3 regions of the Comamonas sp. wu1-DMT genome follow, and region 3 is predicted to be linked to each of the others. Evidence: predicted binding sites of a transcription regulator. Region 3 holds the regulator's gene; each other region holds the start of a gene.
What was found. Region 3 encodes sigma-54, which starts transcription at its own class of promoters, with help from an activator protein. Its sites were predicted from a motif close to TGGCANGNAANCTGCTTT; they were not measured.

Region 1 (10,111 bases), on a different contig from region 3:
CTACTGGAAGCCCGGCACCCCGCTGCAGATCAATCTGCTGCCTGGTGTGGATCTGGCCGAGGTGCTGGCCCAGGCCAAGCTCCACTCGCGCAAGCTGGTGGCCAACGAGCTGGCCGCCCATCTGCCCGCGCGCCTGGCCGATGCCTGGGTCGGCCGCATGCCCGAGTTGCAGCGCCCCATCAACGAGGCCGGCGACAAAGCCCTGGCCAGACTGGCCGAGCAGCTGTCGCGCTGGGAGATCACTCCCACGGGCACCGAGGGCTATAAAAAAGCCGAGGTCACGCTGGGCGGCGTGGACACCAAGGTGCTGTCCCAGCAAACCATGGAATGCAAGACCCGGCCGGGCCTGTACTTTATCGGCGAGGTGGTGGACATCACCGGCTGGCTGGGCGGCTACAACTTCCAGTGGGCCTGGGCCAGTGCCGCCGCCTGCGCCCAGGCCATGGCGAAAAAGCAGTCAGTCATGGTTTGAGCGACTGGAACCGAAGCGCCTGCCGCCATGAAAAAAAGGATGGCTGAGCCATCCTTTTTTGCTGCCTGCACCTTCGGCGCACCATCCGGTCAGGCAGAAAACTCCTTGCCTTCATAGTGTTCGGGAACCTTGAGCTGCCCCGAGGCGATGGCAGCCGACGCCTTGGCCACGCGCTCGCGCACAGCGCCGGCCACGCCCTGGCCCATGGTCAGGCGTACGGCGGCCGGGTCGCTCAAACCGATCTTGCGAATGCCCGGGCCGGGCGCACCGCGCTCCTGCATATCCTTGACGGCCAAAAACGCGCCAATGCCCACATCGGCCCAGGCGGAAGCGACAAACACCTGCGGGTCCACCGTAGTCCAGTCGATCACATTGCCGATCTGGCGCGTGCCCGCCTCGCGGCAGGCCTGGGTCACGCCATCGCGGCCGGAGTTGAGCATGGTGAAGATCACATCGGCACCGGCAGCCATCTGGGCCTTGGCAATGCGGTGCGACAAAGCGTTGTCGTCCTGATCGCCAGAGAAGTTTGTCAGCAGCTTGACCCTGGGGTCGGTATCGCGCACGCCGGCCGCATAGGCAGCACGCCCCTTGAGCCCCGGGGGCACGCGAATGCCCGACATATGGCCGACCACCCCGGTTTTGGTGGTCAGCGCCGCCAGCACGCCGGCCAGATAGGCCGACTCCTCCTGCAGCACGTCATAGCTGCAGAGATTGCTTCCCTGTACCGCGCCCTGGGTCACGACGAACTGGGTCCTGGGAAAGCGCGCCGCAACTTCGGCTGCGGCCTGATTGTTCTGCCCGCCATGGGCAATCACCAGCTGCGCACCCTGCTCCGCAAGCTGTGCAAGAGCCGGCACCAGCAACTCCTTCCTGGGCGCCATGCCGTCGAGAAAGCGGGTCTGCACGCCCAGCTCCTGGCGCGCTTTTTCCAGGCCGCGCCAGCCAGCCTCCATAAAGCCCTTGTCGCTGCGCGAGCCCGCAAACAGACCACCCACCACCAGGGAACCGCCGGATGCGGCAGGCCCGGAAACTCCGGCCCTGCCGGCACAGGCCGTCAATGCCAGCAAGCCCGGCACGGCTACGGCCGAAGCCATCCATTGGCGACGCGAAATAAATGAGGAATGAGAAGCGCTGGACAAGATGGAAGCTCCTTGAACACAGAAAAACAGCGACGCGCACAAGCACGAAACCCACTTATTCCTTGACCTCGGTCATGAAATAAAGCCTCCAAACTGTATGCAATTTTCGTGCACACAATACTCCCAAGAAACCCCAGAGCCGAGCTCGGCTGTCCTGGCGCCTGGGCAGCACCGTGCTCTTGCATTGCGCATCCGGCCTCGCTCCACAACACACGCGACTTGAACGCGCCGATAGTCCAAAAGGCACAATGGCGGCGCCTGGATCTGGTCTGCGACAACGCCCTGCCTGCTGCCGCAAAATCATGCGCGCGCGACCGACGCCGGATTGCTTCACGCCCCATTGAAGACGCAGCGCAAGTCTTGGTCTATAATGCTCGACTTTGCTGGCATTACCCCGTCGGCCATACTAGTTAAAAAGTGGCGGGGAAACCGCTGTTCATGGCTCTCAGGCCCGATCTTCCCGAGAACCCTCTGTCAGCACAGATATATCTGGAAATTAAATGACTACCATCCGCGTCAAAGAAAACGAGCCCTATGAAGTTGCCCTGCGCCGCTTCAAGCGCACCATCGAAAAGCTGGGTCTGCTGACCGATCTGCGTGCTCGCGAGTTCTACGAAAAGCCCACAGCCGAGCGCAAGCGCAAGAAGGCTGCTGCCGTGAAGCGTCACTACAAGCGCGTTCGCAGCATGCAACTGCCTAAGAAGCTGTACTAATCGTTGATTAGGACCAGTCGGCCTTAAAACAGCCGCAAACCCGCGCTCGGGACGCCAGGCGCGGGTTTTTTGTTTTCTGGCCACTGCCAAGCCTGCCCGGCCGCGCAGTGACCTCCCAGCGCATGGACAGTCAGCGTCCGTTCGCCCACCCCAAGGAGAAAGCCATGAGCCTGAAAGCCCAGATTACCGAAGACATGAAGACCGCCATGCGTGCCAAGGACAGCGCGCGCCTGGGCACCATCCGCCTGCTGCAGGCCGCGATGAAGCAAAAGGAAGTGGACGAGCGCATCGAGCTCGACGACGCCGCCGTCATCGCCATCGTCGACAAGCTGATCAAGCAGCGCAAGGACTCCATCGCCGCCTTCGAAGCCGCCAACCGCGCCGATCTGGCCGATGTGGAAAAGGCCGAAATGGAAGTGCTCAAGGTCTATCTGCCCGAACGCATGGGAGAAGCCGAGATCACCGCAGCCGTGCAGGCCATCGTGGCCGAACTGGGTGCCTCCGGCCCTGGCGACATGGGCAAGGTGATGGGCGCCGTCAAGGCCCAGCTGGCCGGCAAGGCCGATATGGGCCTGGTGTCCGCTGCCGTGAAGGCCGCGCTGACCCGATAATTGGCAACCGGCCTGGGCCGCCACGCGGCACCAGGCTCAAAAATAGAAGCTGCTTGCGCTGGTTGTGTATGACTTTCAGTCTCAAAAGACTTTAAAAGACATGCATATTAGGCGTTATCAGCTTCTTTTTTCATAGCATTCTTGAATCCTGCGGGCGCCTCGCGGCTGAAGAACTCCTGCAGAAACTCGACGCAGACCCGCACCTTGGCCGAGCGCTCCAGCCGCGTCGGATAAACGGCCCAGATATTCGCCTGCTGCTGCCACTCGGGCAGCAACTGCAGCAGGCTGCCGGCCTGCAGATCGGCCGCCACATCCCAGAGCGAGCGCAGCACGATGCCATGGCCGTCGCGCGCCCATTGCACGGCCATCTCGCCATGATTGGTGGACAGCGGCCCGGTCACTTTCACGCTGCGCTCCTGACTGCCCGAGCGCAGTTTCCAGAAACCGAAGGGATGGTCACGCTCCTTGATGACCAGGCAGTCATGCGCAGCCAGCTCGTCGAGCGTGCGCGGACTGCCGCGCCGCTGAATATAGGCCGGGGCCGCGCACAGCACGCGGTGGTTGTCGGCCAGATGCCGGGCAATCAGGTGCGGGGCGATCTCGTCGCCCACGCGCACATCGAGATCGAAGCCCTCGGCCGCGACATCGACGATGCGGTCAAACACCTCTAGGCGCAGCTGCAACGCCGGATATTGCGCAATCAGCTGCGACAGCGCGGGCGCCACCACATTGCGGCCAAAGCCGAAGCTGGTGGACACCCGCAGCAGGCCGCGCGGCTGGCGTCGCGTCACGTCCACCTCCTGCAGCAGATGCTCGACCTCGTCCAGAATGCGTTGCGCCCAGTGGTAGACGCGCTCGCCCTGCTCCGTGACAGCGACCCGCCGTGTGGTTCGATGCAGCAGCTTCACGCCCAGTTCCTGCTCCAGCAGGCGGATGCGCTTGCTGACAAAGGCCGGCGAAGCATTGTGCGCGGCCGCAGCCTCGGCAAAGCTGGCTTTGCGCACCACGGTGGTGAAGACACGCAGGTCTTCGGGCGAGGGCATTTTCTGCACGATCTGTAAACAATCAGGCCACGATCAGTCAATTGTATTCAGTTATGCAAGGTGCAAAAATACCGCCAGGCACAGGCTGAGCCGCTGCCTCGCCACCCAACACATTCACGAGAGAGCACCATGTCCACTCCCAAAAAGATTGCAGTCATCGCCGGCGACGGCATCGGCAAGGAAGTCATGCCCGAAGGCCTGCGCGCGCTGGAAGCCGCAGCCAGGCGCTTCGACCTGCCGCTGGAGTTCCACCATTTCGACTGGGCCCACTGCGACTACTACGCCAAACACGGCCAGATGATGCCCGACGACTGGAAGGCCCAGCTCTCGGGCATGGACGCCATCTTCTTCGGCGCCGTGGGCTGGCCCGCCACCGTGCCAGACCATGTCTCGCTGTGGGGCTCGCTGCTCAAGTTCCGCCGCGAATTCGACCAGTACATCAATCTGCGTCCGGTGCGCCTGTTCGAAGGCGTGCCCTGCCCCCTGGCCGGCCGCAAGCCCGGCGACATCGACTACTACGTGGTGCGCGAGAACACCGAGGGCGAGTACACCGCCCTGGGCGGCGTGATGTTCGAAGGCACGGACCGCGAGATCGTGATCCAGGAATCGGTCTACTCGCGCAAGGGCGCCGATCGCCTGCTCAAGTACGCCTTCGATCTGGCCCAGAGCCGCGCCAAGAAGCACGTGACCCTGGCCACCAAGAGCAACGGCATTGCCATCAGCATGCCCTGGTGGGACAAGCGCGCCGACGATGTGGCCAAGGACTACCCCGAAGTCACGCTGGACAAACAGCACATCGACATCCTGACTGCCCGCTTCGTGCTGCAGCCCGGCCGCTTCGATGTGGTGGCCGCCACCAATCTGTTTGGCGACATCCTGTCCGACCTGGGCCCTGCCACCACGGGGACCATCGGCCTGGCACCATCGGCCAACCTCAACCCCGACCGCACCTTCCCCTCGCTGTTCGAGCCCGTGCACGGCTCGGCGCCCGACATCTACGGCAAGAACATCGCCAACCCCATTGCCATGGTCTGGTCGGGCGCGCTGATGCTGGACTTCCTGGGCCACAGCGAAGGTGCCTGGCGACAGGCCCACGACACCATCGTGGCCGCCATCGAGCACACGATCAAGGCCGGTCCGCTGACGCCCGATCTGGGCGGCAAGGCCAACACCACCGAGGTGGGCGAAGCCATCGCCGCGGCCATCGCCAACGCCTGATGACTCCGGGCTGGCCGCAGCCGGCCCGATTCAAGACGCACCCCGCACAGGCTGAGCCTGCACCGGGTGCTTTTGCACGCCTGCACGCCCAGGGCCACCGGCTGCGGCGAGCTAGGCTGCAGGCCGCGGTTTGGCTTTGGCTTGCGAAGCCGGTTTTCTGGCCGACCGGGCCTGGGCATTGCGCTGCGCAGCGGCCTGCACCAGTGCCTGGAACGCTGCGGCGTCAAGCGCATCGCCCACATGCAGGTCTATGGCCCGACGCGTGGCGCCTTCAAGACTGGCATTGAACAGGCCGGCCGGATCGGCCAGGGCCGCGCCATGCGCGAAGGTCAGCTTGACCACGGCCTTGTAGGTCTCGCCCGTGCACAGGATGCCGTCCTGCGACCATACGGGCGTTCCGCGCCATTTGAGCTCTTCCACCACGGCGGGCAAGGCCTCGTGGATCAGCGCACGCACGCGGGCCAGCATGGCGCCGCGCCAGTCGTCCAGGCCGGCAATCCTGGCATCGATCAGAGCCGAGGCCTCGGGGCCGCTGACAGGCTCGGCCGGAGGTGCGGGCATGGGTGGCAAGGCGGTCATAGATGGGTCTCCATGGTTGGACCAAGAATCATGCCCGGCACAAGGCTCAAGACATGGGACAAGGATTGCACCACGGTAGCACGCCGGAGCAGAGCGACCCCAGAGTGCCAGCCCGCCCCATATCAGGCTCATTCCAGGCTCAGCCCAGCTCCCCCGCAACCTCGCGCAGGCATTCGACCAGCAAGCCCGTGGTCGGCGTCAGCGGCTGGCCGCGCAAGGTGATCAGCCCCACGGGCGGCAGATCTATGGGCACGACCAGATCCAGCATGGCCAACGTACCCAGGGCGGCATGGCAGCGGGCCACGCCCCGCGCCATGAAGGCCACGGCGCCACGCTGGTGTACAAAGGTCAGCTGCGAGAGAAAGGATGCGGTCTCCACGATGTCGGCCGGCGGGTGCAGGCCGTGGGCATAGAACTGCTGCTCCAGCTTCACGCGCAGCGAGGCCCAGGGCGGCGGCAGCACGCAGGGCTGGCCCGCCAGGGCCTGCCAGCTGGTCGCGCCCGGCGCCAGCAGCGCATGACCGGGCCGCACCACGGCCACCATGGGATCGTCGTACAGCGCCTCGGTCTCCAGGTCGGGCGCGGCATAGCCGGGCTCCAGCCGTCCCACGAACAGATCCAGCTCACCCAGGCGCAGCTTGGGCAGCAAGCGCGTCAGATCCCCTTCCTCCACCATCACCGTGGTCTGGTCCGAACGCGCTTTTAACCGCTCCACAGCGCGCGCCAGCAGCACGGGCGTGGCCACCACCATGGCGCCCACACTGGTGCGCCCGCGGGCACCGCTGGCCTCGGCAGCCATCTCGTCGCGCGTGCGTTCGAAACCGGCCAGCACCGAGCGCGCAAAACGCACCATGCTGACACCGGCTGCCGTGGGTTCGGTGCCGCGCGTGGAGCGCTCGAACAGCACCATGTCCAGCATGCGTTCGACCTCGGCCAGAGTCTTGGAGACAGCGGGCTGGGTCACGGCCAGAAACTCGGCCGCACGGCCCAGGTGACGGAACTGGTCCAGCGCCACCAACAGCTGCAGATGGCGCAGCTTGAGGTTGGAGCGCAGCACACGATCGATCTTGCTCATGGGGCTTCATTACCTAACAGTTATGAAGAGAGTCTATCTTTTCATTGGATTGTCATGGAGCAGTTTTGAACAATCGGGGCTGGCAGTTCAAATAACGACAGGAGACAAGCGATGATCCCCCCACGCAGCAGCCGACGCAGTTTTGTGCTCGGCGCCCTCGGCGCAGCCACGCTCAGCAGTTCCACCCGCCTGCTGGCCCAGACCTGGCCCGAGCGCCCCATCACCTTCATCTGCCCCTGGCCTGCCGGCGGCACGGCCGACCAGTCCATGCGCGCGCTGTGCACCGTGGCCAGCCGCATCCTGGGCCAGGCGATTGCGGTGGAAAACCGAGCCGGAGCCTCCGGCATGATCGGCTCCAAGGCCCTGGCCTCGGCCAAACCCGACGGCTACACCATCGGCCAGATCCCGATCTCGGTCACGCGCTTCTCCCAGCTTGGCACGCTGCAGGCCGATCCGCGCAAGGACTACACCTATATCGCGCGTACCTCGGGCCAGACCTTCGGCATCGCCGTACCGGCCAACTCGCGCTTCAAGACCCTGCAGGACTTCGTGGCCGCTGCCAAGGCCAAGCCCGGCAGCATCACCTACGCCCACGCCGGCGTTGGCGGCGCCACCCATGTGGGCATGGAGGAGTTTGCGGCTGCAGCCGGCATCCAGCTCAGCCATGTTCCCTACAAGGGCGGCGCCGAGGCGCTGCAGGGCGTGCTGGGCGGCCATGTGGATGCGCTGGCCGACTCCAGCTCCTGGGCTCCGCATGTGGAAGCCGGCAAGCTGCGCCTGCTGGCTACCTGGGGCGAGCAGCGCACACCACGCTTCAAGGACGTGCCCACGCTCAAGGACCTGGGCTACAACGTGGTCGTCGATGCGCCCAACGGCATCGGCGCGCCCAAGGGCCTGCCACCCGCCGTCGAAGCCAAGCTGCGCGATGCCTTCCGCCAGGCCGTGGCCAGCCCCGAGTTCAAGGCCGTGGCCGACAGGCTGGACGCGCCCTTGCTCTACCTGGACGGCCCCGACTACGCCAAATATGTGAACACGGTCTACCAGAAGGAGACCGTGTTCATCGACAAACTCAAGCTACGCGACCTGATGCGCTGACGCTCCACATCCCCACCGCCTCAGGCCCGCCATCCCCGGACTCCAAGATGCTCTCCTCCTCTTCTTCCCTGCTGCACCTGCACCCCAACGACAATGTGCTGGTGGCCAAGACCGCCCTGGCCCTGGGCCAGGACATTCCCGAGCTGGGAGTGCGCACGCGCGCCCAGGTGCCGGCCGGCCACAAGATCGCGGCACGCCGCATCGCCGAGGGCGAGCAGGTCAAGAAGTACGACACGGTGATCGGCGTCGCCACACGCGACCTGGAGCCTGGCGACTATGTGCACAGCCACAACCTCAAGCTGGTGGACTACTACCGCGACCCCTCGTTCGGTGCCGACGTACGGCCCGTGGACTACGTGCCCGAAGAGCTGCGCGCCACTTTCCAGGGGTTTGTGCGAGCGGGCGGCGGCGTGGGCACGCGCAACTTCATCGGCATCCTGTCCTCGGTCAACTGCTCGGCCACCGTGATCAAGCGCATCGCCGCCCACTTCACGCCCGAGCGGCTGGCAGCCTTTCCCAATGTGGATGGCGTGGCCGCCTTTGCCCAGAACAGCGGCTGCGGCATGTCCTCGCCCAGCGAGCACTTCGACGTGCTGCGCCGCACCCTGGCCGGCTATGCGCGCCACCCCAACCTGGCGGGCGTGCTCATCGTGGGTCTGGGCTGCGAACGCAACCAGGTCGATGCATTGGTGGATTCGCAAGGCCTCAAGGAAGGCCAGTTGCTGCGCACCCTGGTGATGCAGGAAATGGGCGGCACGCGCGCCACCATAGCGGCCGGTATTGCCGCCATCGAAGAAATGCTGCCCATCGCCAACCAGGCCCAGCGCAGCACCGTCGCTGCCAGCCACCTCAAGATCGGCCTGGAATGCGGCGGCTCGGACGGTTTTTCGGGCATCACGGCCAACCCCGGCCTGGGCGCGGCCATGGACATTCTGGTGCGCCACGGCGGCACGGCCATTCTGTCCGAGACGCCCGAGATCCACGGCGTGGAGTTCATGCTCACGCGCCGCGCCATCAGTCCCGAAGTCGGCCAGAAGCTGCTGGACCGCCTGGCCTGGTGGGAACGCTATGCAGCCGGCCAGAACGCCCAGTTCAACGGCGTGGTCGGCCATGGCAACCAGGCCGGCGGCCTGGCCAACATCTTTGAAAAATCCCTGGGCAGCGCCATGAAGGGCGGCACCACGCCGCTGCGCGCCGTCTATGAATACGCCGAGCCCATCACCGAGCACGGCTTCGTCTTCATGGACTCGCCTGGCTACGACCCCGTGGCCTCCACGGGCCAGATCGCCAGCGGCGCCCAATTGATCTGCTTCACCACGGGCCGCGGCTCCATGTTCGGCAGCAAGCCTGCACCCACCATCAAGCTGGCCAGCAACACGCCCATGTACCAGCGCCTGCAGGAAGACATGGACATCAACTGCGGCGTGGTCGTCGACGGAGAGCTGAGCGTGCCCGAGCTGGGCCAGCAGATCTTCGAGCAGATCCTGCGCCATGCCAGCGGCGAACCAACCAAGAGCGAAGCCCTGGGACTGGGCGACCACGAATTCGTGCCCTGGCACCTGGGCATCGTGAGCTGAGGAAACGCATCCTCCAGAGCTTTGCGCCCTTATCCGATCTTCACTTTCTGCGATTTTCACCATGAACGCCACGCCACTCAGACTGCAACGCACCGAACTGCAGCGCAGCGCCAACTTCATCGCCGGCGCCTGGACACCCGCTGCCAGCGGCGCCAGCTTTGCCGTGACCGATCCGGCCACGGGCGGCACCATTACCGACATACCTGATTCAGGTGCAGTCGACGCGCGCGCCGCCGTGGATGCCGCCCAGGCAGCCCTGCCCGCCTGGCGCAAGCTGCCGGCCAAGCAGCGCGCTGCCATCATCAAGCGCTGGAACGATCTGGTGCTGGCCCATCAGGACGATCTGGGCACGCTGATCTCGCTGGAGCAAGGCAAGCCCCTGGCCGAAGGCAAGGGCGAAGTGGCCTATGCCGCCAGCTACATCGAATGGTTCGGCGAGGCCGCCACGCGCATGAACGGCGAAGTCATTCCCGCGCCCGTGCCGGGCCGGCGCATGTTCGCCCTGCGCGAGCCCGTGGGCGTGGTCGCCGCCATCACGCCCTGGAACTTCCCGGCCGCCATGATCGCGCGCAAGATCGCGCCGGCCCTG
Region 2 (10,111 bases), on a different contig from region 3:
TGCAGCGTGCGGCCTCGGTGCGCGCCGACGAGATCGACGGCGATATGCAAGCCGCAGCCATGGCGCCAGTCGTTTAAGGTTTTCGCCCTTAGCGGCTGCCAGTCAAGCGCAGGGCAATCAAAACCTATAACAAACCGCTGCAAACCACTCAGCGCGCCAAGTAACCGCCGTCGACCGGGTAATAAGCGCCCGTCACAAACGACGCACGGTCGCTGGCCAGCCAGGCCACCAGCTCGGCGATCTCCTCGGGCTGGCCCAGGCGTCCCATGGGGTGGGCCGCCACCAGCGCCGCATGCGTAGCCGGGTCCTGCTCCAGACCGCTGATCATGGGAGTGTGGATAAAGCCCGGCCCCACGGCATTGACGCGCACGCCCCTGGCCGAATATTCGAGCGCTGCCGCCTTGGTCAGACCCAGCACGCCATGCTTGGCCGCTGTATAGGCCGCAGAGTTGGCAAAGCCCACGGCACCGAGGATGGACGCCATATTGATGATGGAGCCGCCGCCGCCCTGCAGCATGGCGGCGATCTGGTATTTGCAGGCATAGAAGACGCCCGAGAGATTGACGCGCAGCACCTGCTCCCAGGCATCCAGTGGATAGTCGGCCGTGGGCGCACTGACACCGCCGATGCCGGCGTTGTTGCAGGCCACGTCCAGGCGGCCGAAGTGGCGCATGGTCAAGGCCACCAGCGCTTCATGATCCGCCGCGCTGCCGGCGTCGGCGCGCAGATACAGTGCCTCGGCGCCCAGCTCGCGCACCAGGGCTGCGGTCTCCTGGCCCTGCTCCTCGTTGAGGTCGGCCAGCACCACCCGCGCGCCTTCCCTGGCCCATGTCAGTGCCACACAGCGGCCTATGCCGGATGCAGCCCCCGTCACCAATGCAACCTTGTCCTTGAGCATCGAAACCTCGCATTCTTGAATCGGCAGACCATTGTGCCGAGCCCGGCCGCGGCAGTCATGACCTGCGTCAAGCCGGGCTCGCTCTCTCAAACGCCGAAGTGCTGACATCATTAGTCGCTACTATCTGCATTAACCCCTCACCCGTCAGATCGATTCGCGCATGCCCGCCTTTACCTTTGAAGCCCTGGATGCCCAGGGCCAGACCCGCAAGGGCACCCTGGAAGCCGACAACGCCCGTGCCGCGCGCAGCCAGCTGCGCAGCCAGGCCCTGGTGCCGCTGCAGGTCGAGCCCGTCGCCGCTGGCAAGGGCCAAGGCCGCACCGGCGCTTCCGGATGGTTCACGCGCCCGGTCTTCAACTCCACCAGCCTCGCGGTATGGACCCGCCAGCTCTCGGGCCTGGTCAGCTCCGGCCTGCCCATAGAACGCGCACTGGCCGCGCTGTCCGAGGAAGCCGAGGACGAACGCCAGCATCAGCTGGTCGCAGCGCTGAGGGCCGAGGTCAATGCCGGCTCCAGCTTTGCCAGGGCGCTGGAACAGCATCCACGCGAGTTTTCCGATATCTTTTGCGCCGTGATCGGCGCCGGCGAATCCAGCGGCAGCCTGGGTCCGGTGCTGGAAAACCTGGCCGACGACCTGGAGGCGCGCCAGGCATTGCAGTCCAAGCTCATCGGCGCCTCGCTGTATCCGGCCATCGTGACGCTGGTGGCCATCGTCATCGTGATCTTTCTGGTCAGCTATGTGGTGCCGCAGGTGGCCGGCGTGTTTGCCGGCACCAAGCGTGCGCTGCCGTTTCTCACCGTGGTCATGCTCGGCATCAGCGACTTTGTGCGCCACTACGGCTGGTTCATGCTGGCCGTGCTGCTGCTGGCTGCCGTGGGCTTTCGGCTGGCGCTCAGGAACGAGGCATTCCGCGAGCGCTTCGATGCCCAATGGCTGCGTCTGCCGCTCATAGGCCGGCTCTCGCGCAGCTATAACGCGGCGCGCTTTGCCGGCACCCTGGCCATGTTGGCCGGAGCGGGCGTGCCCATTCTCAAGGCCTTGCAGGCCGCGGCCGAGACGCTGAACAACCGCGCCCTGCGCGCCGATGCCATGGATGCGCTGGTGTTGGTGCGCGAAGGCGCGCCACTGGCCTCGGCCCTGGCTCAGAAGAAGCGCTTTCCGGGCCTGGTCGCCATGTTCGCCCGGTTGGGCGAGCAGACGGGCCAGCTGCCGCTGATGCTGCAGCGTGCCGCCACCCAGCTGTCCACCGAGGTCCAGCGCCGCGCCATGCACCTGGCCACGATCCTCGAGCCGCTGCTCATCGTCGTCATGGGACTGGTGGTCATGCTCATCGTGCTGGCCGTGCTCATGCCCATCATCCAGCTCAACCAGTTCGTCAAATAGGCCGGCCGCGTCCGCAGCGGTGCGGAAGCGCCCACTCCAGCTTGGCGCAATTCTTGCTTTCTTTTAGTGCATTGCGGGTATTTCCCTCAATTTCGCACCAATAAATAGCAAATTTCAGCTGGAGCGTTTTCATGCAAGCACTAAAACAGGGCGCGGATGCCCTGTTCATTCTGATGGGCGCCGTCATGGTCCTGGCCATGCACGCCGGTTTCGCCTTCCTGGAACTGGGCACCGTGCGCCGCAAGAACCAGGTCAATGCCCTGGTCAAGATCCTGGTCGACTTCTCGGTCTCCACCGTGGTCTATTTCGCTCTCGGCTATGGCGTGGCCTACGGCACGCACTTTTTCGTGGGCGCCGAGCAGCTCGCTGCGCTCAACGGCTACGGCCTGGTCAAGTTCTTCTTTCTGCTGACCTTTGCCGCCGCCATTCCCGCCATCATCTCGGGCGGCATCGCCGAGCGCGCCAAGTTCTGGCCCCAGCTGATCGCCACGGCCATGATCGTGGGCCTGATCTATCCCTTCTTCGAGGGCATTGCCTGGAACCAGCATTTCGGCGTCCAGGCCTGGATCAAGGCGCTGACCGGTGCCGAGTTCCATGACTTTGCCGGCAGCGTGGTGGTCCACGCCGTGGGCGGCTGGATCGCCCTGGGAGCCGTGCTGCTGCTGGGCCCGCGCCGCAATCGCTACCGCCAGGGCGGAGCGATTGCGGCCACACCGCCCTCCAGCATTCCCTTTCTGGCGCTGGGCGCCTGGATTCTGATCGTGGGCTGGTTCGGCTTCAATGTGATGAGTGCCCAGAGTCTGGACAAGATCTCCGGTCTGGTCGCAGTGAACTCGCTGATGGCCATGGTGGGCGGCACGCTGGCCGCCCTGGCCGTGGGCAAAAACGACCCGGGTTTTGTGCACAACGGCCCGCTGGCCGGCCTGGTTGCCGTCTGTGCGGGCTCGGATCTGATGCATCCTCTGGGGGCACTGGTCGTGGGGGCTGCCGCCGGCGCCATCTTTGTCTTCATGTTCACGCTAACGCAGAACAAATGGAAGATCGACGATGTGCTGGGCGTGTGGCCGCTGCACGGTCTGTGCGGCGCCTGGGGCGGCATTGCGGCCGGCATCTTCGGCACGCAGGCACTGGGCGGGCTTGGCGGCGTGCATCCGCTGGCCCAGCTCATAGGCACGCTGATGGGCGTGGCCTGGGCAGCGCTCGGCGGCCTGCTGGTCTATGGCCTGCTCAAGAAAACCATGGGGCTGCGCCTGAGCCAGGAGCAGGAGTTCGACGGTGCCGATCTGTCCATACACCATATCAGTGCCACGCCCGAGCGCGAAGCCAACTGGTGAGGGCGCGGCGGCCTGCGTATCATCGAAGCCTGTCTGCACATCCGCCCAAAGCCGTACCGCCATGGCCATGACCCTGAACGACAAGCTCGTCGTCGCCATCTCCTCGCGAGCCCTGTTCGATTTCGAGGAGGAAAACCGCCTCTTCGAGGACAGCGACCCGGCGAGCTATCTGCGCTTGCAGCGCGAGCGGCTGAACGTGCCTGCCGCGCCCGGCGTGGCCTTCTCGCTGGTCAAGAAGCTGCTGGCCTTCAACACCGAGGCACAGCAGCATGTGGAAGTGGTGCTGCTCTCGCGCAACGACCCCGTCAGCGGCATGCGCGTCTTCCGCTCGGCCCAGGCCCACGGCCTGCACTCCATACAGCGCGGCGTATTCACCCAGGGGCGCGACCCCTTCGGCTATCTGCGTCCGCTGGGAGCCCAGCTGTTTCTCTCGGCGAATGCCGATGACGTGACCCAGGCACTGCAGCTGGGCTACCCGGCCGCCCATGTGTTCACCGACTCCATGCGCGCCAGCAGCAGCCATCCGCGCGAAGTGCGCATCGCTTTCGACGGCGATGCCGTGCTGTTTTCCGACGAGGCCGAGCGCATCTTCCAGGCCCAGGGCCTGGAGGCTTTCCAGCAGCATGAGCTGGAGAAAGCCGCCCAGCCGCTGCCTGAGGGCCCTTTCAAGCCGCTGCTGGCCGCCCTGCACCGCCTGCAGCAGGCCGATGTGGCCGGCATGCGCGTGCGCACGGCCCTGGTCACGGCGCGCAGCGCCCCGGCCCATGAGCGTGCGCTCAATACGCTGATGGACTGGAAGATCGATGTCGATGAAGCCATGTTCCTCGGCGGACTGGCCAAGGGCGGGTTTCTGCGCGAGTTCGAGCCCGATTTCTTCTTCGACGACCAGACCGGCCATGTGCGCAATGCAGCCGGGCATGTTCCCTCGGGCCATGTGCGCAGCGGCATTGCCCACGACAAGGCGGCGCTGCCTACGTAAAGCTTGGCAAAGTCCGGCAAGCGAATGCAAAACTTTGAAAGTGCGGCGGGACGGTGCTTGAGAATGCCGTCATGGCCCTCATCTGTACCGCTATGTCAAAAGCCAAGAACCACCCCATCGTCGCGCGCAGCAGCTCGGTCATGAAGACCGCCATGGGCGTGCTGCTGACCAGCGCCGTGCTGCTGCTGCCCACGGTGCGCGCCGAGGAAACTGCCAGCGACAAGGTGGCAGAAAGACAGGGAACCCAGCTCTCCAAGGGCGAGATCAAGGCCCAGCAGCAGTTCAAGATGCTGGACTTCAATCAGGATGGCAAGCTCAGCCGCAAGGAAGTGGCCATCATCCCCAAGCTGGCCGCCGCCTTTGACGAAACCGACACCAACAAGGACGGCTTTGTCACCTATGAGGAAGTGCGCGCCTTTGCCGTCAAATACCGGGCAGCGCGTGAAAAGGCCAAGGCCGCGGAAGCCGTGGCAGCTGCACCAGCCAAGGACGATGCTCACAAATCAGAAGCTGACAGCGCTGATCCTGAAAGCAAATAAGATATAAAAATAGCTGAAGCGCTTGAATATCAAGCGCAATCAGCTCTCAAAAAAAGCAATCACTTACTTGGCGTTGCCGCTGCGCTTTATCCTGGGCTCGGAATAAGTCAGCGGCTCATTGCGCGCCTGCTGCTTGCTCTGCAGCAGATCTTCCGACTTGCTGGTTTCCTGCGCCTGCTCCACCGCCTGGGCGCTGGCGCGCCACATGGACTGGATGAACTCGATCAGTTGCTTGGAGATCGGCTCCTTGGGCGGCTCCTCGACCTCCTCCTTTTGCTTGACCTCCTCGGCCAGCGTCCAGTCGCGGTTCTCGGTATCGGGAGCCGAGGGCTTCTCGGGCTCACGCACCGTGCGGCCCTCGCCGATCTTGTCCACCGACTCCGTCGCATTCACCGCATTCACGGGGCGCACCGGCGCGGCGCCAGAGGCGCCTGTGGAATACAAATCCGCACCCTGGGTACGCCAGGGCGTCTGTGTCCGGTCTAGAGGTGGAATTTGCATGGCTTGGCCCTCGGCAGTAAAAAGGTGCAGGCGGAAAATCAGCTATCTCGCCCTGTTATCGGCCACGCTTGAGAAAACTGTAGGATTATTTTCAATCCTATTTTGATAGCTATTAGCCTATATATATCAAGCGCCACTGCGCAATTTGATACAAAAAAGGGCCTCGCGATTATGCGAGGCCCTTGAAATAGTCGCGCTGCGCGGCTTACAGAAAGCGCTCCAGCAGCTTGCGCGAATGCCGGTCCAGCTTGCTGCTGTCGGGAATCCGATATTGCACGCCATCCTGGCCCGTGATCTGCAGTCGGGTGCGCCCGGCCAGCTTGCGAATGTCTTCCTCGGCCTTGAGCACCATCTGCGTCAGGCCGCGATCCGTCTGCAGCTCCCAGGTGCTGGGGGTGGAAAAACTCGAGACCTTGAGAATGCGCTCTATGGTCGGCACGAACTCCCGCACTGCCAGGTCCTGCTCGATCAGCTGACGATGCTCGGGCTGCAGGTCGGCCATGCGGGCCACCCACAGCGCTTCCTTGCCATCGGCGGCGATCAGCGACAGCCCTTCGGCAGGCGCGGCAATCGGAAATGCACGCACGGGAACGACGGCTTCGTAGACCAGACCGTTGCCCAGGGTCAGCACCAGACGGCCATGGGCGTTGCGCTCCAGCTGCATACCGCTCAGATTGGATTGGGGAGCTTCGATCATTGTGTTTCCTTGGTCTGCAGCTTGAGGCCGGCCGCTTGCGCATCCTCTTCGGCACGGCGTGCCTGGGCGTCGTAGAGACGGAAGTAATGGCCCTTGAGATCCATCAGCTCGTCGTGCGGGCCGACTTCGACGATTTCGCCACGATCCATGACCACCAGACGGTCGGCCTTGCGCAAGGTGGACAGGCGGTGGGCAATGGCGATCGTGGTGCGCCCCTGGACCAGATTGTCCAGCGCCTTCTGGATCTCCTTTTCGGTCTCGGTATCCACGGCCGAGGTGGCTTCGTCGAGGATAAGGATGCGCGGATCGATCAGCAGCGCACGCGCGATGGAGATACGCTGGCGCTCGCCACCCGACAGGCCCTGGCCGCGCTCGCCGACCAGGGAGTCATAGCCGTGGGGCAGGCGCAGGATGAACTCGTGGGCATGGGCGGCACGCGCCGCGGCCACGATTTCCTCGCGCGTGGCATCGGGCTTGCCGTAGGCGATGTTCTCGGCAATCGTACCGAAGAACAGGAAGGGCTCCTGCAGCACCAGGCCGATATTGCTGCGGTAGTCGGACACGGACATGCGGCGCACGTCCACGCCGTCGAGCTGGATGGAGCCCTCGGAGACGTCGTAGAAACGGCAGATCAGATTGACCAGGGTGCTCTTGCCCGAGCCGCTGTGGCCGACCAGTCCGATCATCTCGCCGGGCTTGATCTCCAGGTTCAGATGCTTGATGACGGCACGGCTGCCGTAGCGAAAGCCCACATCCTCCATGGTGATGGCACCCTTGGCCTTGCCGGGCAGCTTCACGGGGTTGCTGGGCTCGGGCACATTGCTGACATGGTCGAGGATGTCGAAGATGCGCTTGGCACCGGCAGCAGCCTTCTGCGTGACCGAGACAATGCGGCTCATCGAATCCAGGCGGGTATAGAAACGGCCGATATAGGCGATGAAGGCGGTCAGCACACCGACCGTGATGGAGCCGCCGGCCACCAGATAGATGCCGAAGCCCCAGACCACCAGAATGCCGACCTCGGTCAGCAGCGTCACCGTGGGGGTGAACAGCGACCAGGTCTTGTTGACCTTGTCGTTGGCCTGGAGATTGATCAGATTGGCGTCGGCAAAGCGGTCGGCTTCACGCTTTTCCTGTGCGAAGGCCTTGACCACGCGGATGCCGGGAATGGTGTCGGCCAGCACATTGGTCACCTCGGACCAGACGCGGTCTATCTTCTCGAAGCCCGTGCGCAGGCGGTCGCGCACGGTGTGGATCATCCAGGCGATGAAGGGCAGCGGCACCAGCGTGACCAGCGCCAGCCAGGGGTTGATGGAGAACAGGATGGCCGATGTCATCACGATCATCAGCACATCGGTTGCAAAATCAAGTGCGTTGAGCGACAGAAACAGATTGATGCGATCGGTTTCGGCACCGATACGCGCCATCAGATCCCCCGTGCGCTTGCTGCCGTAGTAATCCACCGACAGGTTCAGCAAGTGGTTGTAGGTGGTGGTGCGCAGATTGGAGCCTATGCGCTCGGACACCTTGGCCAGCACGAAAGTACGTGCCCAGCCCAATGCCCAGGCAAGCAGCGCCGACAGCAGCAGCATGCCCAGATAGAAGAAAACCAGATCCCGGTCGATTTTTTCACCGTTCTGGAACGGAATCAGTATCTTGTCCATCAGCGGGATGGTCAGATAAGGAGCCACCAATTGGGCCGCCGTCGTGGCCAGGGTCAGCAAGAAGCCCAGCAGCAGCTGGCCCTGATAAGGTTTGGCAAAACGCCACAGGCGCAGCAGCACCCAGGTGGAGGTCTGGGGCGCCTGCTGGCGTGCGCAGGCCGGGCATTCCTCGGTATCGGGCGGCAGCACCGAGTGGCAGACCGGGCAATGCGGGACATCCTCATCGCTGACCGCGCTATAGGCCTCCTGACGGGCGATGCGCTCGCGCTGGCGGTCGAACTGCTGCATCAGCTGCAGCATGGAGGTCTGATGCTTCAGCGTGATCAGCCACTGTGCAAGACGCGCGCTCCTGTCATGCAGTTCCAGGTTGCCCACACCGCCATGATCCTGCAGGCGCAGGCTTTGATCTACCGCCAGGGCCCATTCACGCCACTGCTGGGTCTTGGGATCGCAGGCCAGCAGACGCTCCTGGGTCAGGGCCAGAAGGCCGCTGCCGAACTGCAAATCCGCACTCAGGTCAACCGGGACGACGGCTAATACGTTTTCATGTTCAGCGAGTCTTGCTCGCAGCTCGCCCCCCAGGGGGCCGGCAAAGACTGCCGAGGCGTCCACAGTATGGTGATGTTGCATGTTGAGTTATTTTTCTCCGCCGATGGCGGCTCCAAGAGTCATGCGGGCAACCGCATCGGCATGGTGAATATGGCTGCGCCTGACGTCCGATATATCCTGGTTAACGCGCGAACCTGCATTTAGGCTGACAAGCTTCACAATGCAGATTCTGGGCGCACAATGCCAACCTATCAGGGGCAGGAGTTTAAGAAAACCTGCTCTCCTCATTCCTATCCGCTGATCAACATGGCGAAATTCAACGACATCCAACTCTTGCGCACAACTTTCCTGCGTGGCCCCAGTGTCTGGACCTACCGCCCGGTACTGGAGGTCTGGCTGGATCTGGGAGAGCTGGAAGACTATCCGTCCAACAAGATCCCCGGCCTCAACGAGCGCCTGACCAGCTGGCTGCCCGATCTGATCGAGCACACCTGCGGCGTCGGCGAGCGCGGCGGCTTCATCCAGCGCCTGGAAGGCGGCACCTGGATGGGTCATGTGATGGAGCATGTCATCATCGAGCTGCTGAACCTGGCCGGCATGCCCGCAGAATTCGGTCAGACCCGCGAAATTTCCAGGCGCGGCGTGTACCGCATGGTGTTCCGCTGCCCCGAAGAGGCCGTGGCCCGCGTGGCTCTGGAATATGGGCACAAGCTGCTGATGGCGGCCATCAATGACGAGCCGTTCGACCTCAAGCCCGCCGTGCATGCCATCAAGACGGCCATCAACGACCGCTACCTGGGCCCCTCGACCGGCTGCATCGTCGATGCCGCCAGCGAGCGCCGCATTCCCCATATCCGCCTCAACGACGGCAACCTGGTGCAGCTCGGTTATGGCGCGGCACAGCGCCGCATCTGGACCGCAGAGTCCGACCAGACCAGCGCCATCGCCGAAGGCATTGCCCAGGACAAGGACTTCACCAAGCGCCTGCTGGCCGCCTGCGGCGTGCCCGTGCCCGAAGGCCAGATCGTGGCATCGCCCGAAGAAGCCTGGGAAGTGGCGCAGGACATCGGCTTTCCCGTGACCGTCAAGCCCTCGGACGGCAACCATGCCCGTGGCGTGACCCTGGAGCTGTCCAAGGAAGCAGACATCAAGGCCGCGTTTGCACTGGCCCAGCCCGAAGGCTCGGACGTGATCGTCGAAAAATTCATCGACGGCGTGGAGCACCGCCTGCTGGTCGTGGGCGGCAAGGTGGTGGCAGCGACCAAGGGCGAGACGGTTTCCGTCTACGGCAATGGCAATGCCACGCTGCGTGAGCTGGTGGAAGTGCTGAACCAGGACCCACGCCGCGGCCCCGAGCAGGAATACCCGCTGGACTGGATCAATCTGGAAGCCGGTGCCGTCAAGCTGGAACTCAATCGCCAGCATGTGACGCCCGACAGCGTGATTCCCCAGGGTCAGGGCGTGCTGCTGCAGCGCAACGGCAATATGGCCATTGACTGCCTGGACGACGTGCACCCCGACGTGGCTTACTACGCCGTGCTGGCCGCCAAGATCGTCGGCCTGGAC
Region 3 (10,111 bases):
CGCAATATGTGCTTGGGCGTGTAGGTATTGATGCCAGATCCTGGTGGTTGATGTCGCGCTCGCAGGTGTTGCAGTTGAAGGTGTAGCCGGCAAACAGGTTCCAGCCGCAGCTGAGCTCGCAGCTGAACGTGGGCATGGTCTGCATTCGGGGTTCAAGCGAGAATGACTTCCATTTGCGCAATGACTGGGTGTGGCCGGCGAAACATGCGGATACCGCCCTGCAGCCTGTGAACCGGCCCTGGAACAAGGGTGTGGCGCCAGCGATTCGGCAGGACTTGAATCCGGCACGTAAAATCCCGCGATGCTCTCCGTCAAACAGGAATTGCTCGCAGCCCTGGCTGCTGAGCTCGAAACACTCTCGCCCGGCGCCGGCGCACGCGCTGCGTTTGAAAACCCCAAAGTGGCAGCCCATGGCGATTTCGCCTGCACGGCGGCCATGCAGCTGGCCAAGCCTCTGAAGGCCAACCCGCGCGCCCTGGGCGAGCAGCTCAAGACCGCGCTGGAGGCTACAGCCGCCTTCCAGCAGTGGGTGGATGCGATCGAGATCGCGGGTCCGGGCTTTCTCAATATCCGCCTCAAGCCTGCTGCCAAGCAGGAGGTGGTGCGCGAAGTGCTGGCGCAAGCCCAGAAGTTCGGCTACCAGGCCGATCGCGGTGAAAACATCCTCGTCGAGTTCGTCTCCGCCAACCCCACCGGCCCTCTGCATGTGGGCCATGGCCGCCAGGCTGCGATTGGCGACGCCATCAGCAACCTCTATTCCACCCAGGGCTGGAAGGTTCACCGCGAGTTCTATTACAACGACGCGGGCGTGCAGATCGACACCCTGACCAAGAGCACCCAGCTGCGCGCCAAAGGCTTCAAGCCTGGTGACGAATGCTGGCCCACCGACAGCGAAAACCCGCTGGCCAAGAATTTCTACAACGGCGACTACATTGCCGACATCGCCAAGGCTTTCCTGGCCAAGGAAACCATCAAGGCCGATGACCGCGAGTTCACCGCCAACGGCGATGTCGAGGATTACGACAACATCCGCCAGTTCGCCGTGGCCTATCTGCGCAACGAGCAGGACAAGGACCTGCAGGCCTTCAACCTCAAGTTCGACGAGTACTACCTCGAGTCCAGTCTCTATGAAAACGGTCATGTCGAAGCGACGGTCAACCGCCTGATCGCCAACGGCAAGACTTATGAGCAGGACGGCGCGCTGTGGCTCAGGTCCACCGACTACGGCGACGACAAAGACCGCGTGATGCGCAAGACTGACGGCGGCTACACCTACTTTGTGCCCGATGTGGCCTATCACATCCAGAAGTTCAAGCGCGGCTTCACCAAGGTGGTGAACATTCAGGGTACGGACCACCACGGCACCATTGCCCGCGTGCGTGCCGGCCTGCAGGCTGCCGATGTAGGCATCCCCGAGGGCTACCCCGACTACGTGCTGCACACCATGGTGCGCGTGGTGCGCAACGGCGAAGAGGTCAAGATCAGCAAGCGCGCCGGCTCCTACGTCACGCTGCGCGATCTGATCGAGTGGACCAGCAAGGACGCCGTGCGCTTCTTCCTGCTCTCGCGCAAGCCCGACACCGAGTACACCTTCGACGTGGATCTGGCCGTGGCCCAGAACAACGACAACCCCGTGTACTACGTGCAGTACGCCCATGCGCGCATCCAGTCCGTGCTGCGTGCCTGGCAGGAGGCCGGTGGTGCAGGCCTGGCGGCACTCAAGGATGTGGACCTGTCCGCTCTGGAAGGCCCGCAGGCCCAGGCGCTGATGCTGCTGCTGGCCAAGTACCCCGAGATGCTGACCGCTGCGGCCGAAGGCAACGCACCGCACGACGTGACCTTCTATCTGCGCGATCTGGCCTCCAGCTATCACAGCTACTACGACGCAGAGCGCATTCTGGTGGACGACGAAAAGGTCAAGCTCGCACGTCTGGCCCTGGTCGCTGCCACGGCCCAGGTGTTGCACAATGGTCTGGCGGTGCTGGGTGTGAGCGCACCCGAGCGCATGTAATCCCAGTTTCCTGTCCATCGATCACCTTGCCGGCCTTGCCTGTCAGGGGTCGATGGATCTGAGAATGGAATAACTGAAGCAGAAAGCGTTAAGCGACTGATATGAAGAACCAGCAACGCGGTGGAACCATCCTGGGGCTTATCTTTGGCATGGTCATCGGTCTGGCTGCGGCCCTGGCCGTGGCCATCTATGTGACCAAGGTGCCGGTGCCCTTCCTCAACAAGGGTGGAAACAACACTCAGCGCGATGCGGCCGAGGCCGAGCGCAACAAGAACTGGGACCCCAACGCACCGTTGCAGAGCCGCCAGCCGGCACCGCCCCCGGTGACACCACCAGTTCCCCCGAGCGACGTGACGGTGTCGCCGCCCACGCCTGCGGTACAACCTACCGCAACCGGCGGAGTCACCACGCCGCCGCCACCCTCTACGCCGGAGAAGCCTGCCAAGCCTGCATCGGGTGATCCGCTGGGTGATCTGGTCAAGGAGCGCTCCGCCGCAGCCGACAAGGCAGACAAGGCGCGTGCAGACAAGGAAAAGGCGGCCGCGCAGACGGCATCCTCTTCGGACTCTGCGTTCAACTACTTTGTGCAGGCCGGTGCTTTCCGCGGCCAGAGCGAAGCGGAGGCACAGCGTGCCAAGCTGGCCATGCTGGGCTGGGAGTCGCGCATCAGCGAGCGTGAGCAGAATGGCATCACCGTTTTCCGCGTGCGCGTGGGGCCGTTCAGCAAGCGTGACGACGCCGAGCAGCTCAAGGGCAAGCTCGACGGTGCGGGCGTGGACTCGACTCTGGTGCGCGCGGCCAGATAACAAGACCCCTGAGGCACTGCGCGCCGGGGGACTGCAGCTTAGCTGCGGGGCGGCCCTTGCTTGAGGTCTCTGGCTTGTGCCATTGGTAGTTTTGACAAAGCTGAACTTTTTTGGGCCTGTTGGCTCTGATACTGCAGACCTGATACAGGAGTTTGTTTAGATGAAACGTCGCGAATTCTCTCTGGCTGCCTCGGCAGCTGCTGCCGGTGCCCTGAGTCTGGGTGCCTCCTCCAGCTGGGCCCAGGGCGCTGCGCCCAAGGAAGGCAAGGACTACATCAAGCTCGGCAAGCCCGCAAGCGTGAGCGCGCCGGCCGGTAAGGTCGAGGTGGTCGAGTTCTTCTGGTACAGCTGCCCGCATTGCAATGCCTTCGAGCCCCAGTTCGAAGCCTGGGCCAAGACCCAGCCTGCCGATGTGGTGGTGCGCCGCGTGCCCGTGGCCTTCAATGCCTCTTTCGTGCCCCAGCAAAAGCTCTACTACGCTCTGGAGGGCATGAACCTGCTGCCCCAGCTACACGCCAAGGTGTTCCGCACCATCCACGTGGATCGCAATCTGCTCAAGACCGACGACGCCATCTTTGACTGGGTCGGAAAGCAGGGCGTGGATCTGGCCAAGTTCAAGGAAGTCTACAACTCCTTCACCGTGGCCAACCAGGCGCGCAAGGCCGCTCAGCTGCAAAACGAATATGACGTGGAAGGCGTGCCCGCCATGGGTGTGGCCGGCCGCTACTACACGGACGGCACCAAGGCCGGCAATATGGACAATGTGCTGCGCGTGGTCAATGCGCTGGTCGCCTCCAGTCGCAAGGCCTGAGATCAGCCGGCAGACGTCAGTGACGTTTGACGCCCAACAAGCCCGCCGCCGTGCGGGCTTTTTTGTGGGTGTTTTTTACGCAAGTTGCAAAAAGGGAATGACTACAATGGATGCAAGAAACGTGCCTTCCATGAAAAAAACACTCCTACCTCTTGCGCTGGCCTGCGCCCTGGCAGCAGCGACCGGCATTGTCCATGCCGAAAAAGCCGACAGCGCCAAGCCCATGAATATCGAGGCGGATGCGTTGCGTCATGACGAGCTGCAGCAGACCAGTGTCTTTACTGGCAATGTGGTGATGACCAAGGGCTCCATCGTGCTGCGCGGTGCTCAGCTCGATGTGCGGCAGGACGCCGAGGGCTATCAGTACGGTGTGATCAAGGCCGAGGCCGGCAAGCGAGCGTTCTTCCGTCAGAAGCGCGATACCGTGGCCGGTCAGCCCGAGGAGTTCATCGAGGGCGAAGGCGAAGTCATCGAGTACGACGGCAAGGCCGATATCGTCAAGTTCATCCGTCGTGGCGAGATGCGCCGCTACCGTGGCGGTCAGCTCAGCGATCAGGTCACGGGCTCCATCATCGTCTACAACAACATCACCGACGTCTATACCGTCGATGGTCAGAAGACCAGCGGCGGCCTGCCGAGTTCCTCCGTGGGACAGGGTGGTCGTGTGCGCGCCATCATGGCGCCCAAGGACGGCACGCCGGGGGCACAGCCCAAGCCTGCAACACCTGCCACGCAGCTGCGCCAGAGCATGACGCTGGGCGGTGAGAAAGCCGACGAGAAGAAATGAGCGAGCCGACTTTCTCCAGCAGCCGCAGCGGCGAGTCCGACAGCCGCCTGGAGGCCAAGCATCTGGCCAAGTCCTACGGCAGCCGCAAGGTGGTCAAGGATGTGTCCCTGTCCGTGCAAAAAGGCGAGGTGGTCGGTTTGCTCGGCCCCAACGGTGCGGGCAAGACCACATCGTTCTACATGATCGTGGGCCTGGTGCGCAGCGACGGCGGCGAGATCTTCATCGACGGCCAGCCAGTGGGCGGCATGCCGATTCACCAGCGTTCGCGCCTGGGCCTGTCCTATCTGCCCCAGGAAGCCTCCATCTTTCGCAAGCTCAGCGTGGAAGACAATGTGCGCGCCGTGCTGGAGCTGCAAAAGGACGAGCAGGGCAAGACGCTGACGCAGGGCGAGATCGAAAAGCGCCTCACCGGCCTGCTGCAGGAGCTGCGCGTAGAGCATCTGCGCCAGTCGCCGGCGCTGGCGCTGTCCGGCGGTGAGCGCCGTCGCGTGGAAATTGCCCGCGCCCTGGCCACGCAACCGCGCTTCATTCTGCTTGACGAACCGTTTGCCGGCATCGACCCGATTGCGGTGATCGAGATCCAGCGCATCATCGGCTTCCTCAAGGAGCGCGGCATCGGCGTGCTGATCACCGACCACAATGTGCGCGAGACGCTGGGCATCTGCGACCACGCCTTCATCATCAGCGACGGCCATGTGCTGGCCGAAGGCACGCCCGAGGAGATCGTGGAGAACGCCGATGTGCGCCGCGTCTACCTGGGCGAACATTTCAGAATGTGATGACCCCCACGCTCCCTCACTTTGTGTGGTCGCTGCCCCCAGAAGGGGTTCTGACCGGCTGCGCCGGGGTTTGCCTTGGGGCGGCCCGGCGGCAAACCCTTAGCACTGCGCGCGTTTGCAATGATTGTCTGGGGGCCGCGCCTCGATGAAGCCAGGTCTCTCGCTACGCGTTTCGCAGCATTTATCGCTTACGCCGCAGCTGCAGCAATCCATTCAGCTGCTGCAGCTCTCCACTCTGGAGCTGGCGCAGGAAGTCGAGCAGATGCTGGTCGACAACCCTTTTCTGGAACGTGCGGGCGATGAGGCCGAAACTGTGGGAGATGCTCCTGTAGATGTAGCTGCTAGCGCCAGTGAATACAGCACTTCAGATGGTATTCATGCTGAAAATGATGCGAAGCAAACGCAAACAGCTGCTGAAACAATAGCGGAAACGCCAAGCGCCGAGACTCCGGAAACGCTGAACTGGGAGGCCGACGGCATGGACGGCCAGGACGGGGAATGGGGCGGCGAATCCAGCAGCGAGTGGGATACGCCCTCGGCCAGCAGCTCCACGCGCAACCGCGATGGCGACGACGAAACCGATGCCATCGATCTGGCGCGCGAGCACCAGAGCCTGACCGACTTTCTGCACCGTCAGGCGCTGAGCCTGCATCTGGGCGCGGCGGACATGGCGGCGCTGCGCTTTCTCATCGAGTCGCTCAGCGACGACGGCTATCTCGAGGATTCCCTGCAGGAGCTGGCGCAGAGCCTGGCCGGCGACGATCTGGAAGAGCGCGAGGAGCTGGAGCAGCACTTTGCCATTGCGCTGAAGCTGCTGCAAAGTCTGGAGCCCGTGGGCGTGGGCGCGCGCGATCTGGCCGAGTGCCTGCAGCTGCAGCTGCGCGATCTGATCCGCACGGCCGAGGACGAGGGCACGACCGAGGCGCATATGAGCCGGCTGCTGCTGGCGCAGGCCATCTGTGCCCAGCCCATGGACCTGCTGGCGCGGCGCGATCTGCGCAAGCTCACCAGCCTGTGCGGCGCGCGCGAGGAACAGCTGCGCGAAGCCATGGCCCTGATCGCCAGGCTGGAGCCGCGTCCGGGGCGTCGCTTTGTCGATGTGGAGCGCCATATCGTGGTGCCCGATGTCATCGTGCGCCCGCTGCGGGCCGGCTCGGGCCGGGTGGACTTCTCCGTGCAGCTCAACCCCGAGGTCATGCCGCGTCTGCGCGTGCACGACATCTATGCCGGCGTGCTGCGCCGCCACAAGAACAGCGACGGCCATGCGGCGCTGCAGCAGCAGTTGCAGGAGGCGCGCTGGTTCATCAAGAACATCCAGCAGCGCTTCGACACCATCTTGCGTGTTTCCGAAGCCATCGTGGAGCGGCAGAAGAACTTCTTTGTGCATGGCGAGCTGGCCATGCGCCCGCTGGTGCTGCGCGATATCGCCGACACGCTGGGCCTGCACGAGTCCACCATCAGCCGCGTGACCACGGCCAAGTACATGGCCACGCCCCAGGGCACTTTTGAGCTCAAGTATTTCTTCGGCTCGGGCCTGGGCACGGAAACCGGGGGCAGTGCTTCCAGCACGGCCGTGCGTGCGCTGATCAAGCAGTTTGTCGATGCCGAAGATGCCAAGAAGCCGCTGTCGGACGCCAAGCTGGCCGACATGCTCAAGGAGCAGGGCATTGAGTGTGCGCGCCGCACCGTCGCCAAATATCGCGAGCAGCTCAAGATACCGACGACCACGCTGCGCAAGGCGCTGTAGGGCACCGCAGAAACAAGAAAGCCGCTGATGCATCACACAGCGGCTTTCTTGTTCTGTATTTAGGGCGGGAGCCTTGATAAGGCATTCCTCAAGTAAGGGGCAGCGAGCAAGAGTCGCCCTTGCGGCGATACTGCCGTCCCCCTTGGGGGCGCCCGGCCAGGGGAAGGCGCGTAGCGGCTCAGGGTGTTATCAAGAAACCAACCACCAGATAAACCAGACCAGCACGCCGATCATCAGGCCGAACTTGAGGATCTTGTAGAAGGTCGGATTCCAGTCGCGGAAGGCACGGCGGTACTTGCCCGCATAGAACGAGATCTTGAACAGCTTGCTGATCATGCCGCGCGGATCGCCCTCGTTGTTGGGCGAGCTGGCGGCGGCCACCACGTTCTTGCCCAGCCAGTGATTGAGCCACTGGGCAAAGCCATTGGTCATGGGGCGCTCCACATCGCAGAACAGCACGATGCGGTTGCCTTCCGAGCGGTTCTCGGCCCAGTGCATAAAGGTCTCGTCGAAGATCACGCCTTCGCCTTCGCGCCAGCTATAGGGCTGGCCGTCGACCTCGATCATGCAGCGGTCGTCGTTGGGCGCCAGCACGGCCAGGTGATAGCGCAGCGAGCCCGCATAGGGGTCGCGGTGCAGATTGAGCTTGGCGCCGGGCGGCAGCTCGGCAAACATGGCGGCCTTGACGCTGGGAATCGATTTCACCAGGGCCGTGGTCTTGGGGCACAGCTCCATGGCCGAAGGGTGGGCGTCGCCGTACCACTTGAGGTAGAAGCGCTTCCAGCCGGTCTTGAAGAAGGAGTTGAAGCCTGCGTCGTCGTTGTTGGCGGCGGCCTTGATCTGCATGTTCTTTTGCAGATTGACGGCTTCCTCGCGGATCTCGCGCCAGTTGGCCTGCAGCGGCGCCAGCTCGGGGAAGGTGCTGGTGGGCAGATAGGGCGTGCGCGGCACCTTGCTGAACATCAGCATGAAGACGTTGAACGGCGCTGTGAACGTGGAGTGGTCAAACAATTGCTTGACCACCTTGTGGCGCACCTTGCCGCGCAGATGCATGTACAGCCCGCAGCCAAAGAAGAGCAGCACCAGTGCCAGAACGATAATTTTTGCCATAAGGGCCAATTTTACCGGGGGCACCCCGGCGGCCACCATGGGGGCAGGTCAAACAGAACCGGGGTAGGGGAATATCAAAAGCAATAGCTGCCGGCGCTTGACGGCCAAGCGCAGCAGCCGGTCGGGATCAGATACTCAAGGCAGGGCCAGTACGGCGCAGTTGCACAGATCGGCGCTCTCGAAGGCCGTTGTGTCGCCCGCTTTGAGCCCCGGCACGGGGAACAGGCGCACCGTCAGCGGCTTGTTGAGGCGAAAAGCCATGGTGCCCGTATCGCGCATGACGGCAGCGATCTGCTCGGCGCTGCTGTCGCCCGGCACGGGCACGGTATCGAGGCCGATGCCGCAGACGCTGCTGTAGGTCAGCAGGGCGCGGATATCGAATTCGTCATTCAGACTGGCCTGGGCCAGGCCTTGGTCCTCGGTCACGGCCAGCATCAGGCCGCTGAAGCCGATCTGTGTCACGCCGTTGACCGATTTGAAGACGCGGGTCAGCAGGGCCGAGGCTTCCACCGTGCCGCTGGCGCCGAAATAGGGCACGCCCAGCAGTTGGTAGACATCGACCATGGAGGCGCAGGACTTGGATGGCGCGGCCGAGGTGTCCATGCCAGCGATATGCCAGCCCTCGGCCAGCGTCACGCCGTCGGCGCAGCGCTGGATGGCAGTGGCATGCTCGTTCAGGGTCTGGCTCAGGCGATCGAATGCGAGCTTGAACCACGCCGCGTGATCGAGCTGCTGGCGCTGCTGCTGCAGCTCCTGCAGTTCAGCCACCATGAGGTCTGGCGTTTCCAGGCCCAGCACCAGGGCGCCGTGGTGCTTGCCGCGGTGGTAGCTGGCCGGGAAATAGGGAATGCCGGGCGCGCAGTTGAAATTGACTGTGAAGTTGAAATTGCCTTCGCCGCGCGGCGTGGTGCGCGCGATTTGCTGAATCGCCTGCACGCTGTGGGCCAGCAAGTCGGTCTGCAGAAAGCCATGTTCATCCAGATCGATGTTCACGCAGGCATTGCACAGGTCGCCATAGGCGGCAATCAGCTGCGGCAGCAGGGCCACTTCCTGCGCATTGCGCGCTTCGCCCACGGCAAAGCGGATGCGGCGTTTGCCAGTGTTGATGGCCTTGAGCGTTTCGGCAATGCGCTGCAGGCCGGCGAGGGCGCTGTCTATGCCGTGGACGTCTAGGTATTCGCCGAACGGGTTGCTCACAATGCGGATGGACTGCACCTGATAGCCCCGGGCCTCGATGGCATCGGCCACGGCATCGCATTGCTGCTTGGCCTGGGTCAGGCCGGCCTGCCACTGTGCCTCATCGGCGCTCAGGTTGACAAAGGCGGTGACGGTGCGCACGCGCACCAGCGGGTTGAAGCTGATATTCATAGCAGTATCCATAGGCAGGAGAATGGCTGGTGGCCATTTTGCCTCTGAATATTCCGATCACAGCAGGCGTGTGCCCAGCGGCACCTCCTTGTCGGGCACGCACAGGGCCACGGCTCCCGTGGCGTCGTGAAAACCGGTCACAAGACATTCGCTCATCAAGGGCCCAATCTGCTTCTTCGGAAAGTTGATCACGGCCACCACCAGCCGTCCTATCAGCTCCTCGGGTTGGTAATGCTCGGTGATCTGCGCGCTGGACTTGCGCTGGCCCAGCTCGGGACCCAGGTCCACCAGCAGCTTGTAGGCGGGTTTGCGGGCCTCGGCAAAGACCTCGGCCTGCAGCACGCGGCCCACGCGCAGCTCCACCTTCATAAAGTCGTTCCAGCTGATTTCTTCCATGTCGTCATTGCTCCTTGGCCTGGCATCATGCCTTGGGTCCTGCGAGCATCTGTAGAGCAACGCTTGTCGTGCGCGGGCACCGGAAAAGGCCTAGCGCGTATGCTTATGCCCTGTAAAGCGCACAACAGGCTCCCGTGAGCGTCCGGCGCCTGCGCCGTTGCTGGCGCGCACTGATTTCTATGAACCAACTGCATTTGTTTCTGCCCTGCGCCGCCGGCGTCGAGGGCTTTCTGGCCGACGAGGTCCACGCCATCACCGGCGCCAGCGGGCAGGATCTGCTCGTGGGCCGGGGCGGC

Region 1: the regulator sigma-54 is predicted to act here: its motif matches at 1,708-1,725, upstream of V8Z78_RS12895 (BMP family protein).
Region 2: the regulator sigma-54 is predicted to act here: its motif matches at 2,325-2,342, upstream of V8Z78_RS05205 (ammonium transporter).

Annotation. Positions count from the first base shown of each region.
Region 1 covers NZ_JBANEM010000008.1:17,904-28,014, forward strand. The annotation lists gene V8Z78_RS12890 (BaiN/RdsA family NAD(P)/FAD-dependent oxidoreductase) at 1-472, shown strand, start outside; gene V8Z78_RS12895 (BMP family protein) at 562-1,611, opposite strand; gene rpsU (30S ribosomal protein S21) at 2,112-2,324, shown strand; gene V8Z78_RS12905 (GatB/YqeY domain-containing protein) at 2,489-2,935, shown strand; gene V8Z78_RS12910 (LysR family transcriptional regulator) at 3,043-3,978, opposite strand; gene V8Z78_RS12915 (tartrate dehydrogenase) at 4,108-5,196, shown strand; gene V8Z78_RS12920 (DUF1801 domain-containing protein) at 5,308-5,775, opposite strand; gene V8Z78_RS12925 (LysR substrate-binding domain-containing protein) at 5,915-6,850, opposite strand; gene V8Z78_RS12930 (Bug family tripartite tricarboxylate transporter substrate binding protein) at 6,962-7,945, shown strand; gene V8Z78_RS12935 (UxaA family hydrolase) at 7,993-9,522, shown strand; gene V8Z78_RS12940 (NAD-dependent succinate-semialdehyde dehydrogenase) at 9,584-10,111, shown strand, end outside.
Region 2 covers NZ_JBANEM010000002.1:230,448-240,558, forward strand. The annotation lists gene V8Z78_RS05190 (glutathione S-transferase family protein) at 1-77, shown strand, start outside; gene V8Z78_RS05195 (SDR family NAD(P)-dependent oxidoreductase) at 149-898, opposite strand; gene gspF (type II secretion system inner membrane protein GspF) at 1,059-2,282, shown strand; gene V8Z78_RS05205 (ammonium transporter) at 2,414-3,616, shown strand; gene V8Z78_RS05210 (5'-nucleotidase) at 3,678-4,595, shown strand; gene V8Z78_RS05215 (EF-hand domain-containing protein) at 4,667-5,134, shown strand; gene V8Z78_RS05220 (hypothetical protein) at 5,198-5,635, opposite strand; gene V8Z78_RS05225 (cyanophycin metabolism-associated DUF1854 family protein) at 5,841-6,332, opposite strand; gene V8Z78_RS05230 (cyanophycin metabolism-associated ABC transporter) at 6,329-8,626, opposite strand; gene V8Z78_RS05235 (cyanophycin synthetase) at 8,852-10,111, shown strand, end outside.
Region 3 covers NZ_JBANEM010000003.1:350,909-361,019, reverse strand. The annotation lists gene argS (arginine--tRNA ligase) at 302-2,011, shown strand; gene V8Z78_RS07680 (SPOR domain-containing protein) at 2,113-2,817, shown strand; gene V8Z78_RS07675 (thiol:disulfide interchange protein DsbA/DsbL) at 2,978-3,628, shown strand; gene lptA (lipopolysaccharide transport periplasmic protein LptA) at 3,759-4,415, shown strand; gene lptB (LPS export ABC transporter ATP-binding protein) at 4,412-5,194, shown strand; gene V8Z78_RS07660 (RNA polymerase factor sigma-54) at 5,340-6,941, shown strand; gene V8Z78_RS07655 (aspartyl/asparaginyl beta-hydroxylase domain-containing protein) at 7,131-8,051, opposite strand; gene V8Z78_RS07650 (DUF711 family protein) at 8,187-9,419, opposite strand; gene V8Z78_RS07645 (tRNA-binding protein) at 9,477-9,815, opposite strand; gene V8Z78_RS07640 (THUMP domain-containing class I SAM-dependent RNA methyltransferase) at 9,995-10,111, shown strand, end outside.